2 regions of the Klebsiella sp. GFKo11 genome follow, and region 2 is predicted to be linked to the other one. Evidence: predicted binding sites of a transcription regulator. Region 2 holds the regulator's gene; the other holds the start of a gene.
The links. The regulator ArgR, encoded in region 2, controls arginine synthesis, uptake and breakdown. The targets are predictions, from matches to a motif close to ANTGAATAAAAATACANT.
Positions count from the first base shown of each region.

Region 1: argA (amino-acid N-acetyltransferase) is a predicted target of ArgR. The motif match lies at 2,863-2,880, and genes of this name have one in related genera.

Region 1 covers NZ_CM151369.1:1,168,737-1,176,507, reverse strand. Annotated here, with positions in the region: gene AC07P6_RS05620 (L-threonine kinase) at 1-233, shown strand, start outside; gene cobD (threonine-phosphate decarboxylase CobD) at 336-1,415, opposite strand; gene amiC (N-acetylmuramoyl-L-alanine amidase AmiC) at 1,432-2,685, opposite strand; gene argA (amino-acid N-acetyltransferase) at 2,913-4,244, shown strand; gene AC07P6_RS05600 (hypothetical protein) at 4,427-4,747, shown strand; gene AC07P6_RS05595 (hypothetical protein) at 4,802-5,116, shown strand; gene recD (exodeoxyribonuclease V subunit alpha) at 5,129-6,973, opposite strand; gene recB (exodeoxyribonuclease V subunit beta) at 6,970-7,771, opposite strand, start outside.
Region 2 covers NZ_CM151369.1:614,895-622,665, reverse strand. Annotated here, with positions in the region: gene degS (outer membrane-stress sensor serine endopeptidase DegS) at 1-456, shown strand, start outside; gene mdh (malate dehydrogenase) at 538-1,476, opposite strand; gene argR (transcriptional regulator ArgR) at 1,890-2,360, shown strand; gene yhcN (peroxide/acid stress response protein YhcN) at 2,715-2,978, shown strand; gene yhcN-B (DUF1471 family stress response protein YhcN-B) at 3,084-3,350, shown strand; gene aaeB (p-hydroxybenzoic acid efflux pump subunit AaeB) at 3,499-5,466, opposite strand; gene aaeA (p-hydroxybenzoic acid efflux pump subunit AaeA) at 5,472-6,404, opposite strand; gene aaeX (p-hydroxybenzoic acid efflux pump operon protein AaeX) at 6,412-6,615, opposite strand; gene aaeR (HTH-type transcriptional activator AaeR) at 6,748-7,677, shown strand; gene tldD (metalloprotease TldD) at 7,723-7,771, opposite strand, start outside.

The DNA.
Region 1 (7,771 bases), 550 kb from region 2:
GCCAGCACCTGCTGCCTAAACCGGGGTTTGATACGCTGCTGGAGCTGGTAGAGGAGTGTGATTTATACGGCCTGAACGTGGCGCACAGCGGTAGCGTTGTTGGCCTGATGCTCGACCGTGAACGTCACGATATTGAGTATTTGCAGCGGCGGCTGGTGGAAACACGGCTCAGCGAATACTGGCCCGAGCAGCACCTGCTGCGCATGGTGCAGGGCGGCGTCGAATTGCGCTAGCGCCGGCAATCATATTTCCCGGAGGCGGCGCTCGACGCGCCTTGTCCGGGCTACCGGCCCGCAGACGACTGTAAACTCGTAGCCCGCAGACGCCAGGAACATCTACCCGGTAAATACCTGCCTGAAAGCCGTTAGCAACTGGGTGTTTTCCTGCTGGCTGCGGATCGCGACGCGGAAGTAGCGCCCGTCCAGTCCCGGATAATTGGTACAACTGCGGATCAGGATATGCTGTTGCAGCATGGCATATTGCAGGTCAAGGTCCGGCACGTCGCAACGCAAAAACAAATAGTTAGCCCGGCCAGGATAAACCGTCAGGCCGGGAATGTGGCGCAGTTGATGGTAAAAACGCTGCCCCTCTTCCTCCAGCCACAGCCAGGTTTTCTGCTGATAGTCGCTATCCTGAAGAATGATTTCACCCGCCAGCGCAGCAAAGGCGTTAATTGACCACGGCATCTGTCGCTCGCGCATTCGCGCCACCGCCCGTTCATCACCATTGACCAGATACCCCAGGCGCAGGCCGGGGATGGCATAAAACTTGGTGAGCGAACGCAATACCCATACGTGTGGATTATCGCGCAAAAGCGGAATAAATCCCCGCTCATCGGGAATAAAATCGATAAACGCTTCATCAAGAATCAGCGCGATTCCCAACGATTGACAACGCTGCGCAATTAATTCGAGCAGACGACGTTCGGGTAGCAGTCCGGTCGGATTATTTGGTGTACAGAGGAATAAGCAGTCCAGATCCGGCGTCAGGGCATCAAGGATAGCGCCAGTCAGCTGCCAACCATCCTCTTCATGCAGAAGAAACTCCCGCACCGCGCAGTCGACCGATTGCAGCGCCCGGCGATACTCGGCAAAACCCGGCGTGACGATCATCGCCTGACGCGGCTTCAAACCCTGAACGAGGGTGAAGATCGCTTCCGTTTCGCCATTTCCAGCGAGGATCCACGAAGCGGGAACCTGGTGATGTTCCGCCAGCGCGAGGTGCAGTTGCTGATACTCAACGTCCGGATAGCGTTCAGCGCAGGCCATATTATCGATGATGGCGCGCTTTACACTTTCCGGCATCCCCAGTGGATTAATATTGGCGCTAAAATCCAGCAGTTGTTCCGCAGAGATTCCCAATAGCGCGGCGGCCTCGCGGATATTTCCGCCGTGCGCGCTCTTCAATAGAGCCATTTACATTCCCGTTGCGTTACCCTCGCCTTGCCAGCGTCGCGCCGTCAGCGAAGTAGGCTTTAATCCCTGCCAGAATCGACTCTGCAACCTGCTGCTGGAATTTCGCCGTTTTCAATTTACGCTCTTCTTCGACGTTACTGATAAACGCGGTTTCCACCAGAATCGATGGAATATCCGGCGCTTTCAGCACCGCGAAGCCCGCCTGCTCAACGCGATTCTTGTGCAGGTTATTAATATTGCCCATCTTTTCCAACACCGCCTTGCCAAACTTCAGGCTATCGGCGATGGTCAGCGACTGCACCATGTCGAACATGGTGTGATCGACGTAGCGATCGCCGCTTTTGCTTACGCCGCCAATCAGATCCGAGGCGTTCTGGGTCTGGGCCAGAAACTTCGCCGCGGTACTGGTGGCCCCCTTGGTCGACAGCGCAAAGACCGAAGAGCCGCTGGGCTGCCGGCTGGTAAATGCATCGGCGTGAATAGAGACAAACAGGTCGGCACGCTGCTTCTGCGCCTTGGCAACGCGCACCTTCAGCGGGATAAAGACATCCTCGTTGCGGGTCATATAGACCTTCATATTGCCCTCTTTCTCGATCAGCGCGCGCAGCCGTCGGGCAATTTGTAGCACCACGTCTTTTTCGCGAGTGCGATATTTCCCCACCGCGCCAGAATCTTCACCACCGTGGCCGGGGTCGAGCATAATCACGATCGGCCGATCGCGCCCGGCTTTACCCGGTTTCGGCCCGCTTTCCGCAGGGGGAACCTGACGCTGAAGATCGCCTTTATTGTAATCCTCAAGCAGCGCCAGCAGCGGATCCTGCACATCGGTGGCATTGGAGGGGTAGAGATCCATCACCAGACGCTCTTTAAAACCTGCAACCGGGGCCAGCGCAAAGAGCTGAGGTTTCACGTTCTGTTTCAGCTCAAAGACCATACGCACGGTTTGCGGATCGTACTGACCCACGCGAGCGGACTGAATATAAGGATCGTCGCCGCGAATCTGCCCGCCCATTCCTTTTAACACCGAGTTGAGGTTAACGCCTTCCAGATCCACGACCAGTCGTTCAGGATTACTGAGCGCAAACTGCCGATACTTCAGAATATGATTGGACTCCACGGTGACGCGGGTGTAGGTCGATGATGGCCAGACTCGCACGGCAACAACCTGCGCCGCGGCAGCCAACCCAACCGGACTCACACTCATTAACCACATGGCGCCCGCCCCTTGTAAAAAACGGCGGCGGCTTAATTCTGACTTGTATCCCGACATGCCACTCCCAAGCAGTAAGAAATCATTGGTATTTAAAACAAACAGATTGACCAGAAACTTTAACGAAAGGCGTATAACCTGTCATCTATAAAAGGGTAAACAATCTTTGACACCCTGATTTAGCTCACACTGCTTTCTCAGCTCAGCAACAAATTGGCGCTTGCGTTTACCGGCAAAACAGAATAAAAATACACTAATTACGAATAATCATGCATTGAGGTTGTGTCATGGTGAAGGAACGTCGCACCGAACTGGTAGAGGGATTCCGCCATTCTGTCCCCTATATTAATGCCCATCGGGGTAAAACGTTTGTCATCATGCTGGGCGGAGAAGCCATCGAGCATGATAATTTTTCTAGTATAGTCAACGACATTGGCCTTCTTCACAGCCTGGGTATTCGCCTGGTGGTGGTTTATGGTGCACGCCCGCAGATTGACGCCAACCTGGCAGAACATCGTCACGAGCCGGTTTATCACAAACAGACCCGAGTGACTGACGCCAAAACGCTTGAGCTGGTTAAGCAAGCGGCGGGCATGCTGCAGCTGGAAATTACCGCTCGCCTGTCGATGAGCCTGAACAACACGCCGTTGCAGGGTGCCCATATCAACGTGGTCAGCGGCAACTTCCTGATCGCGCAGCCGTTAGGGGTAGATGACGGCGTGGATTATTGCCACAGCGGACGCATTCGGCGCATTGATGAAGAAGCCATTCACCGCCAGTTGGATAACGGCGCGATTGTGTTGATGGGCCCGGTTGCGGTGTCGGTCACTGGCGAAAGCTTTAACCTCACTTCCGAAGAGATTGCCACTCAGCTGGCGATTAAGCTGAAAGCCGAAAAAATGATCGGCTTCTGCTCGTCGCAAGGGGTCTACGACCAGAATGGTGATATCGTTCCCGAACTGTTCCCCAACGAAGCTCAGGCGCGGGTTGAGGAGCTGGAAGCAGACGAAGATTATAATTCCGGCACGGTGCGCTTCCTGCGCGGGGCAGTAAAAGCCTGCCGTAGCGGCGTGCGTCGCTGTCACCTGATCAGCTATCAGGAAGACGGCACGCTGTTGCAGGAACTGTTCTCACGCGACGGTATCGGTACCCAGATTGTGATGGAGAGCGCCGAACAGATCCGTCGCGCCACCATCAATGATATCGGCGGGATCCTTGAACTGATTAGCCCACTGGAGCAACAGGGCATCCTGGTGCGGCGTTCGCGCGAACAGCTGGAGATGGAAATCGATAAATTCACCATTATTCAGCGTGATAACACCACGATTGCCTGCGCCGCGCTCTATCCGTTCCCGGAAGAGAAAATCGGTGAAATGGCCTGCGTGGCGGTGCATCCGGATTACCGTAGCTCATCGCGCGGAGAAGTTCTGCTCGAGCGCATTGCCGCTCAGGCGAGGCAAATGGGCCTGAGTAAGCTGTTCGTGCTGACGACCCGAAGCATTCACTGGTTCCAGGAGCGCGGCTTTACCCCAGTAGACGTCGACCTGCTGCCGGAGAGCAAGAAAGAGATGTACAACTATCAGCGCCGTTCAAAAGTGCTGATGGCGGACTTGAGTTAATGTCCTTCCCCGGTTCACGGTGTAAAACAGCCTCCGCACCAGATTTATAGCTCCACCGCCGGGAATATTCCCGGCGGCAATACGATGCGCCAAGCCTTGCTTCCGGCATATCTGATAAATAATTACACAGCGTTAATCTAAATGTATAATTTAGCCTGACTACAAAGGAAAGCAGGCTATTTATGGATAATTCTGGCAACTGGTTTACCCGCAATATCAGCATTATTGTTATCGTGCTCTCTTTATATCCCTGGCTGCTGCTATTAATTGCAAGCCTGAATGGCGCAAGTAAAGCAAGCTGGTTACTGAGAGCAGGTGCCGGGATAGCTATTTATGCCTTCGCGCTGTCTGTCATTAATCTGATTATTTCAATCATTTTTATTGTCTTTACTCATATAGTTACCCCCTCAGCAGCAAAAAACTCCGCAGGGCGTTTCTTTGCTATCAACTCCATTTCTGCCGTCTGGGTATTGTTACTTTCACTTCTTGTTTCACAGGGGTAACGACATAGCTATGGTTTATCCTGTCTATGAATTCAAATTAAGGAATATAGATTAATGGTGAATAACTCAGAAAACGGATTTGTGAAAAATATAAAAATAATCGTCACCGTTATTTCGCTCTACCCCTGGCTGCTCATTCTGCTGATGATGATGGGGAGCGGAGGCTCGTCAGGAAGCGCTTACGGTGCCGGGCTGTTTATTTTCTTTATCTTTATGATCCTCTCCGTTATTAACCTGGTGATTTCCGCCATTGTCCTCGTGGTGGCCAACGTCTCGACCCCACCGCTTGCAAAGGGTTCGGCGAAGTATTTCTTCGCCATGAACTCCATATCGCTGCTGTGGATAATGCCTTTAGTCGCCCCTTATTAGCGCCCGGCAGATTCAGAGATGCCCCTGCCCCGCAAAGATCTCCGTCAGCCCGCTGCGACGTTCGGTACGTGCGACAACCGCCTGAGTCAGCACTTGTTCATCGGCATAAATTGATAGCTGCTGTTTGGCGCGAGTAATGGCGGTGTAAACTAGTTCACGCGTCAACAGCGGCACGCTGCGGGAAGGCAGGATCAGCGCCGCATGATCGAACTCCGAGCCCTGCGATTTGTGCACCGTCATCGCCCAGGCGGTATCGTGCTCCGGCAAGCGGCTCGGTTGTACCGACTTGATGCTGCCATCGGGCATCGGGAACCAGACGCGCAGGCCGTCACCTCTTTCCAGCGCAATGCCGATATCGCCATTAAACAGCCCCAGCGCGCTATCGTTGCGGGAGATCATCACCGGACGCCCTTCATACCAGCGTGAATGGCGCGGCAGGGTAATTGCCCGCTTGCGGTTTAGCATCTGCTCCAGCTGTTCATTCACGCCGCTAACGCCGTAGGGACCATCGCGCAGCGCGCACAGCAACTGGAACTCACCGAATGCGGCAATCATCTCTTCGGGTTCGGCTCGTTCGCGCAGCAACTGCAGGAAACGACCGTAGCCCGCCTGCGCCTGGATGAGCATCGCCTCGTACTCTTCGGTGGTACTCAGCGGATGCAGAGTGATGTCGTCGAATGGTTGGCGCAGCGTCGCGCGTACTGCGCTACGTTCGCCGCTGTTCACCGCATAAGCCAGATTTCCAATGCCGGAATGGCGACCAAAACGGTAGCTTTTTTGCAGCAGGCACAGGCTGTCACGCAGCGCCCCCGCCGCTTCGCTCTCGCCCGCAGGCACCGGCTGACCCGTTAATCGCCCCAACTGGGCCGCGCGTTCGGGGGTATATCCCGCATTAACCCAGGCACAAATATCACCGAGTACCGCCCCGGCTTCTACCGAGGCCAGCTGATCGCGGTCGCCAAGGAAAATGACCCGTCCATGTTCAGGCAGAGCGTCAATCAGACGCGACATCATCGGCAGGTCGATCATTGAGGCTTCATCGACCACCAGCACGTCAAGATGCAACGGGTTTCCGGCGTGATAGCGCAGCCGCTGGCTCCCCGGCTGAGCGCCGAGCAGGCGATGGAGGGTGCTGGCTTCGGTCGGCACCAGTGCCTTTTGCTCGTCCGTTAACGGCAGACGGCGCAGCGCAGCGCCAAGGGATTCGGTCAGGCGCGCCGCGGCTTTGCCGGTTGGCGCCGCCAGGCGTATGCGACAGCGCGGGCTGGCGTACGTCTGAATCAGCGCCGCCAACAGTTTGGCGACGGTGGTGGTTTTTCCGGTACCGGGGCCGCCGGAGATCACCGAAATCCGTCGGGTCAGAGCAACCGCTGCGGCCACTTTTTGCCAGTCAATATCATCCCCTGGCGGAAACAACGCATCCAGCGTTGAAGCCAACCGGGCTTCATCAACATCCAGTACCTGATTGGCTTCGTTGAAAAAGCGCGCGACGGTCAGTTCATTGCGCCACATACGGTTGAGATAAAGCCGTTCGCCGCAGAGAATGATGGGCGTCGGCCGCTCGCCGCGGCTGACCGCCTCAGAGCCAAGCAGCAGCGTTGACCAGTCGTCCGGGGTGCCTGTCAGCTCAAGGATTTGCTCGCGCAGGCCCGCCGCTTTTCCGCTCAACAGCTCATCATCTTCGAGACGAGAGATCGGCAAGCAGACGTGCCCTTCACCCGCATCGCGGCTCAGGATCGCGGCGGCCAGTTTCACCGCCGGATGCGCTTCTTGCGCCACCATCAGCGCAAACTGGACATCCAGCGGGCGCAGCAGGCGCTGCTCAGCGGCCTCCAGCAACAGTTTGTCCATAGTCATAGCGCCACCTCCTGCGTTTCCCCGGCAAACAGCGCATCAAGGCCGTCAATCAACGGCAGCGCCGGGCGGGTGGTAAAGATCCCCTGACCGCCGTCCTGTCCGTCCATACCGCGTAAAAAGAGATAAATCACGCCGCCAAAATGGTGTTCATAGTCGTAGTCCGCAATACGATGGCGTAAATAACGGTGCAGCGCCAGGCTGTAGAGCTGATATTGCAAATCATAACGATGCGTGCGCATTGCCTGCATCATGGCGTCCTGGGTATAGGCCTCGCGATCTTGCCCCAGCCAGTTCGATTTGTAATCCAGCAGGTAATAGCGGTCATTATGGCGAAATACCAGGTCGATAAAGCCTTTCAACATGCCGCGTACCTGACGGAAATCGAGGGTTGGGGTATCAACGGAGAGCGGATCGTACTGACGGATTAGCGCGTCCAGACGCAGCGGATCCAGAGGCTGTTCGATGGGTAGATAAAAGGCCATCTCTACCTGTTTATCGGTTTCGCTAAGCTGATTCAGGGCGATCTCCGCCCCCGGCAAGCGGGTGCGCAGCACGCCGTCGAGCCATTCGGTCAGCACTGGCGTCCATTTCTCCTCGAACCCGCTCAGCTGTAGTTTCTCTGCCATCCAGTCGGCGGGCACCGGCTGGGTGAAATCAATATCTTCAAACAGGCTATGCAGAAACGTCCCCGGAGATGCGCCGCGCGGGAACTGGTGCGGCGTGAGCTGCGGCTCTTCCATTACTTCGCCAACGCCTGCGGCATCGACATCCAGGCGCGGCAGAAGATCCTGCGCCGCG
Region 2 (7,771 bases):
GTGAACTCCCTGGGCGAACTTATGGGTATCAACACCCTGTCATTTGATAAAAGTAACGATGGCGAAACGCCTGAAGGGATCGGTTTTGCTATTCCTTTCCAATTGGCAACTAAGATCATGGATAAGCTAATTCGCGATGGTCGCGTCATTCGCGGCTACATTGGCATCAGCGGTCGCGAAATTGCGCCTTTACATGCTCAGGGCGGAGGCGGTATCGATCAGCTTCAGGGGATCGTGGTGAATGATGTTGCGCCGGAAGGCCCAGCCGCCCAGGCCGGGATCCGCGCCAACGACGTGATTATTTCGGTTAACGATAAACCTGCAGTGTCAGCTCTGGAAACGATGGATCAGGTGGCAGAGATTCGCCCGGGTTCGGAAATTCCGGTGGTGATTATGCGTGACGATAAGAAAATCACCCTGCATATCGCCGTACAGGAATATCCAGCGACCAATTAACAGGCTCCCCGAATGGGGAGCATTGTTTTCTATAGACAAAAAAGCCGGAACAGAGGTTCCGGCGTATCTTTTCGTGAAATGTTATTTATTCACAAAATCCTCACCGAGGGCGATATCTTTCTTCAGCGTATCCAGCATCCCTTCCAGAGCCTGTTGCTCGAACGCGCTGAGTTTGCCAATCGACTGGCGCTCTTCTACACCATTTTTACCCAACAGCAGCGGCTGTGAGAAGAAGCGGGCATATTGACCATCGCCTTCAACATAAGCGCATTCGACAACCCCTTTCTCACCTTGCATTGCGCGAACCAAAGAGAGGCCGAATCGTGCTGCTGCCTGGCCCATCGACAGCGTCGCTGAACCACCACCGGCTTTTGCTTCAACAACTTCGGTCCCGGCATTTTGAATGCGCTTAGTCAAATCAGCCACTTCCTGTTCGCTAAAGCTCACGCCAGGAATTTGTGATAATAAAGGAAGAATGGTCACGCCAGAGTGGCCGCCAATAACCGGCACTTCAACGTCTGATGAAGATTTGTCTTTCAGCTCAGCGACAAACGTATTTGAACGGATAATATCCAGCGTCGTGACGCCAAACAGCTTGTTCTTATCGTAAACGCCAGCTTTTTTCAGCACCTCGGCCGCAATCGCCACCGTCGTATTCACCGGGTTGGTAATAATCCCAACGCAGGCTTGCGGGCAGGTTTTGGCGATCTGTTGCACCAGATTTTTCACAATCCCGGCGTTAACGTTAAATAAATCGGAGCGATCCATGCCGGGCTTACGCGCGACACCTGCGGATATCAGCACCACATCAGCACCTTCCAGTGCCGGGGTTGCGTCTTCACCGGAAAAACCTTTGATTTTTACATCGGTAGGGATATGGCTAAGATCAACCGCCACGCCCGGGGTTACCGGAGCAATGTCGTACAACGAGAGTTCTGAACCTGAAGGCAGTTGGGTCTTAAGTAGTAGGGCAAGCGCCTGGCCAATTCCACCAGCGGCGCCGAGGACTGCAACTTTCATCCTAAACTCCTTATTATGGTTAAAATAGTCTTTCGTTACTCCGTCGCCTGGACCTTAATTCACAAGATGAACAATTACAATAATTATGGCTGAAGAATGCGTGGTCGTGCGCAGCGATGCAACAGCTTCGCATTTTCCTCCCTGAGACTGACCATCCAGCAAAGCGTAGTACCGGATCGACTGTTGGTTACAATACACCCAGCGCATTGGGCAGAACAACATCATTTAATAACATTTCATTTACTTTTGTAGCAATTTGCGTGCCGTGACACAGGCATGTTCCTTATTAGGGTTATTTGCTAAAATATGCCCCCTTCATAACATTATTTACGCTTCTCCCCTGCGGATTATTTGCATAAAAATGCATGGTTATGCATAATGATGTTGTTTTTACCACCATAATTGGGTGACTTATGCGAAGTTCGGCGAAACAAGAAGAACTGGTTAAAGCGTTTAAGGCGCTGCTTAAAGAAGAAAAATTCAGCTCTCAAGGTGAAATCGTACAGGCGCTACAAGAGGAGGGCTTCGATAATATCAATCAATCGAAAGTCTCGCGTATGCTCACGAAATTTGGCGCAGTGCGTACGCGTAACGCCAAAATGGAGATGGTGTACTGCCTGCCTGCCGAGCTTGGCGTCCCGACAACCTCCAGCCCGCTGAAAAATCTGGTGCTGGATATCGACTATAACGATTCGGTTGTTGTCATCCATACCAGCCCTGGCGCAGCACAGCTGATTGCCAGACTGCTGGACTCTTTAGGCAAGGCTGAAGGTATTCTTGGCAGCATTGCAGGTGACGATACTATTTTTACCACCCCAGCCAGAGGTTTTAGCGTTAAAGATTTGCATGACGCCATTCTCGTCCTGTTTGAACAAGAACTCTAAGCTTCTTCCCTCTGGTTAACTCCAGAGGGTTCCCTCTCAAAAAATCAGCATTTATTTAACATTTAGTGTGTTTTTCCACTTCTATACATTCCTTTACCTAATGAATCCCCCTGAAGCGCACAAAAGATCAAATCATCATATCCATATGATTTTATTAACTATAAAAGTTAGCCATGACCAAAGACTGACATTTCTAATTCTTATACGTTATAAAGAAGACATTTCTTTGTAATTATTTACAAGAACAACAATTAGCACGGTATTAATATTTTCAGTGATTAGTGTATACTTGATTTTGTGATGAGGGTCACGAAACAAAGACCCCCAATAAAAAGATTCGACGAGGTCAACATCATGAAAATCAAAACCGCTGTAGCCGCATTGAGCATGCTTTCCGTTCTGTCTTTCGGCGCTTTTGCCGCTGATTCTATTAACAGCGAGCAAGCTCAAGGCCGTCAGGCAATCGGCACCATTTCCGTCGGCGCGGTAAGTGCTTCCCCGATGGATATGCACGAAATGCTGAATAAGAAAGCTCAAGAAGAAGGCGCTTCCTCCTATCGCATCATTGAAGCGCGTACTGGTGACCACTGGCATGCAACTGCAGAACTTTATAAATAAGATTTAACAATTGTCGGTCATTAGCTGAAATACAGAATATCCCTCAGCGGCCTGAGTGCATTGAAACCTCCCGCCGCTGCAAACAATATGATTGGAGTAAAGATTATGAAAAGCGCAATTATCATCGCATCCCTGGGCCTGGCTTCCGTACTCTCTTTTGGCGCGAACGCTGCCGTCAATCAAGTTAACGCTGAGCAGGCACAAAATCTGCAATCTATGGGTACCGTTTCCGTTTCTCAAGTAGGTAGCGCCCCAATGGATATGCGTCAGGAGCTGGCGGCTAAAGCCGAGAAAGAAGGCGCCAGCAGCTACCGTATTATTGAAGCTCGTACTGGTGACAGCTGGCATGCTACGGCTGAGCTGTACAAATAAACCCTCGTCGTCTCATCTGACGACTTGCCCCCGCCTGTTGGGGGCTTTTTTTTGTCTCTGTCGTGCGTTAAAACGCGAGTTCCCTTCCAGCCCTTCTTCCGCTTCATCAAATGCTAAAGCATCTACGCAGCTTATCGCCGGGTGGCGTTTAGCTATTGATCAGTACATGCTGGTATTTATGCAGCATCTCCACCAGTCTGCGCACGGGTTCCGTCACCTGCGGTGATGCTTCCCAGTGCTGTAGCTTTTCCTGATAGATATTGAGTTCATCTAACAGTCTGGCGAAATAATATCGACGTTTATCATCGCTACCGGCAGAAATAACACGATCGGCTGTACGCCGTAGCTGCCGATGAAACGCAGACAGGTCGTCATTTATCGGTACAGGTGCATCACGCAGACGTTGATGGGCAATAATCAAGGTCAGCGCCAGACGAAAACGCGCGATATCACCAGGGAACTTATTCAGCAGTAAAAAAAGTTGGCGATACAGCGCCGGCAGATGGTTCTCCTTGCGTCGCGCCGTATTGGTCGTCAGCGACGAAACCGCTGCCGATACAAACTGGTTTAATAGCACGCGTCCGGTACGTGCCTGTGAATTATCGCGGACCAGCAAGATCACCATCAGCGCGAGGAAACACCCCACGATCTGCCCTAAAGCGCTATCAAGGAACTGGCTAAACTCAAACTTCATCGGGTTATCGAGCACCAGAATATTGATTGTACTGGCCAGCGCCCCCAGCGAGCCCAGTCGCCGCTTTTGCACCTCAATGCCGATAAAGAACGCCATCACGGCAAGGCTAATACACAACAGCAGCATGCTTTGCTGCGTCGCGGGCATAATCACGAGGAAAAACAGCGCACCCAGCGGTAAAGCTGCCAACGTGCCGTAGAGGAAATCGATAGCCACCATCCGGGGATTAGGCAAACGCATCGCCAGCGCGGTGACCACCGCAATCATGACCATCGCCCCACTACCTGAAGTCCAGCCAGTCCACAGCCAGAACAGCGTCCCGAGAATACAGGAGATAGATGTACGCCAGAAGTTAACCATCGCATGATGGCGCTCGGCAGATTCAGCCTTAACCACCACTTCGCCCTGAAGAACTTCATTTTCAATGCGGCTGATTTTGGTATTGCTGACCACTCCGCGCTTCAATAACAGATAGCGCGTCGCGGCTCCCACCCAACTGTAAATCGTCACCGGGGTATTATGCTCCCCCTTCCAGGTCAGAAAGCGGCGCATCCGTTTTAGTTGCCGGTGAACGTCCTGCACGGTTTCAACTGGTTCAGCAAACAGTTCACGATAGTCATCGGTGACCATTTCAGGGCGCGTATTCTGAATCAGGTAGGTTTCGCAGGCCTGGGTAATCAGGGTCAGAGAAAGAGTATTGATCGCCTTCAGGCGCTGATTCACTTTTGCCCAGCGCGAGGACTCCATAATCAGGTTCCCGCGCATACCTTCCAGCGCGTTAGTACGGCGTACCATCGCGCTCCAGGCTTTATCGACTTCTTCTTTATCGCCATGCGCCACGCAAAGCTGCATCAGGCGATATTGATCAATCAGCAGATTATCCAGCTCAAGATCGATCTCTTTTTTAATCGAACGCGGTGAAAACAGCAGGTCGGCTACGATAGCGCTGACGATACCAACAACAATCTCACTGCATCGTTCGACGGCAAACTGCGGTGCCAGCATCGGCTCTGCGTGAATGGTAATGATGATGATAAGTGCGGTATAGCCCGCCAGTCCCCAGGCATAGGAGTTCTCGACACGCACCAGTGATGAGATCCAGGTACAAAAGCCCGCCCATAGGCAGCAGACTAACATCATCAGCAACGGAGCGCGGATCATCACAATGATGATCGCCAGCGCGGCGATACAACCAATAAAGGTGCCAACAATACGCAGCATCCCGCGATAGCGAATCGCACCAGAATAGGGTTCTCCCCCGGCAGCAAAAGCCGGACCAGCGGCGACAATAGCCGCAGTGAGCACCGCCCAACGCGGCGTTTCCAGTTGGAAATGAAAACCGACGAATAGCGCCAGCACTACCGCAGATGCTAATTTCACGGCAAAGCGGAGGTGCCGGAGTTCAATGCTAAAGATCCCCATGGCGATTAACCGAACTCGCGCAGGCGCATAGCCAGTTTCTGGAAGAAGTTTGCCTGGCTAGTATCGCGATCTTCTTTGCCTGTAATGACAACCGTCGCGGTGGTTCCCGCAGGCCAGAGGTTCCCCTGTTGCTGATCAAGATGAATACGTACCGGCACACGTTGCGCCAGGCGTACCCATTCAAGATTGGAATCGATAGAGGCCATCCCTTTTGCATCGCTGCTGCTGCTGGCGTTAGTCACCCCGGCAGCAATACTGTCCACGGTACCTTTAATCGTGTGCCCGCTTCCCAGAGGGGTAATTTCAGCACGATAGCCTGGACGCACACCCTCAAGTTTGGTCTCTTCAAGATAAGCCATGACATAGAAAGAGTTCTGTTTCACCAGGGCCACCGCGGTAGAGCCCCGGGTAATAAACTCACCGCTATAGACGTTCAGGTTAGTCACCCAGCCGTCTGCCGGGGCGCGGATCACCGTGCGATCCAGATCGAGCTTCGCCAGGTCGCGGTTCGCCGTCGCTTTCGCCAGCTGATGCTCAACGGTTTGCAGGACGTTATTCGCCTGGTCTATCTCTTCGCGAGACATCGCCTGCACGCCAAGGCGGTTACGACGGCCAGCCTCAACGCGCTTCTCCTGCGCCAAAGTCTGGTAATAGGAGACATCGGCTTCAGCTTCGGCTAATGCTTTCTGGTAACGAGGTTGGTCAATAACGAACAAAACCTGGTCTTTCTTAACCAGTTGGTTATCCTTAATATCCACCTGCGAAATCAGCCCTGAGACATCCGGGGCGATGGCCACGATATCCGCACTAAATCGCGCATCGCGCGTCCAGGGCGAGGCGGTGTAATACACCCATGCGCGAAAAATCGCGATAAATGCGAGGATAACCAGTATCACAGTGATTGCGGTACGGAGGATATTTCTTGTTAGTGTTTTCACATCGACCTCAAACGAACAAACGCGATATCAGATAAAACAGGCAGCAATATAGCGCGGTATTAAACAGCGCCGGGTGCCAGACAAAATCATAAATGCCGGTTGGAACCAGCAGGCGGTGCACCAGCCAGAAGATGGCTAGAGACAATAGCAATTCAAAGAAGATCGGCGGAAACGACAAGCCGAAAATCACAATGACAGGAAACAGACTCATGATGACCTTGATAAGAAGCGTACAGGTGGCAAGCTGTGATGAATTTATTATGTAGCTAACAGTATATTAGCGTAATCATTGCAGCCTTATCTATATTGTGTGATCTAAATCACTTTTAAGCCAGAGTGAATAATGGAACGACTAAAACGTATGTCCGTTTTCGCCAGAGTGGTGGAACTAGGTTCATTTACCGCCGCGGCTCGCCAGCTCCAGATGAGCGTTTCTTCCATCAGTCAGACTGTAGCCAAACTGGAAGATGAGCTGCAGGTTAAGCTGCTCAACCGCAGCACTCGCAGCCTTGGTTTAACAGAAGCAGGGAAAATCTACTACCAGGGCTGCCGGCGAATGCTATTCGAAGCCCAGGATGTCCATGAGCAGCTATACGCTTTTAACAACACGCCTATTGGTACGCTGCGCATCGGCTGTTCTTCAACTATGGCACAGAATGTCCTGGCTCGCATTACCGCCGAAATGCTCAAAGAGTATCCCGGGTTGTCGATAAACCTGGTGACCGGCATCCCCGCCCCTGATCTCATTGCTGACGGCCTGGACCTGGTGATTCGCGTAGGCGCCTTGCAGGATTCCGGCCTCTTTTCCCGTCGCCTGGGGTCGATGCCGATGGTGCTCTGCGCCGCGAAAAGCTATCTCCATCAGGCAGGATGTCCGGACAAACCCGCAGACCTTGCCGGCCACTCCTGGCTTGAGTACAGCGTTCGCCCGGATAACGAGTTTGAAATCATCGCCCCGGAAGGGATCTCAACCAAGCTGATCCCGCAGGGACGCTTTGTGACTAACGATCCGATGACGCTGGTGCGCTGGCTTACGGCGGGAGTCGGCGTCGCTTACGTTCCGCTGATGTGGGTGATCGAGGAGATCAATCGTGGCGAACTGGAGATCCTGCTGCCGAGCTACCAGTCCGATCCGCGCCCGGTTTATGCGCTCTATACCGAGAAGGACAAACTCCCTCTGAAGGTGCAGGTGTGTATTAACTCTCTGACGGAATATTTCGTTGAGGTGGCAAAAATTTACCAGGGTATGCACGGGCGCGGAATCACCCGCTAAGTTGATTTGCGCTTTCGCAGGATGCGAAAGCGCATTGGAGAAGTATCAGGCAGTACCGCCAACGGTGAGTTTATCCACTTTGAGGGTTGGCTGG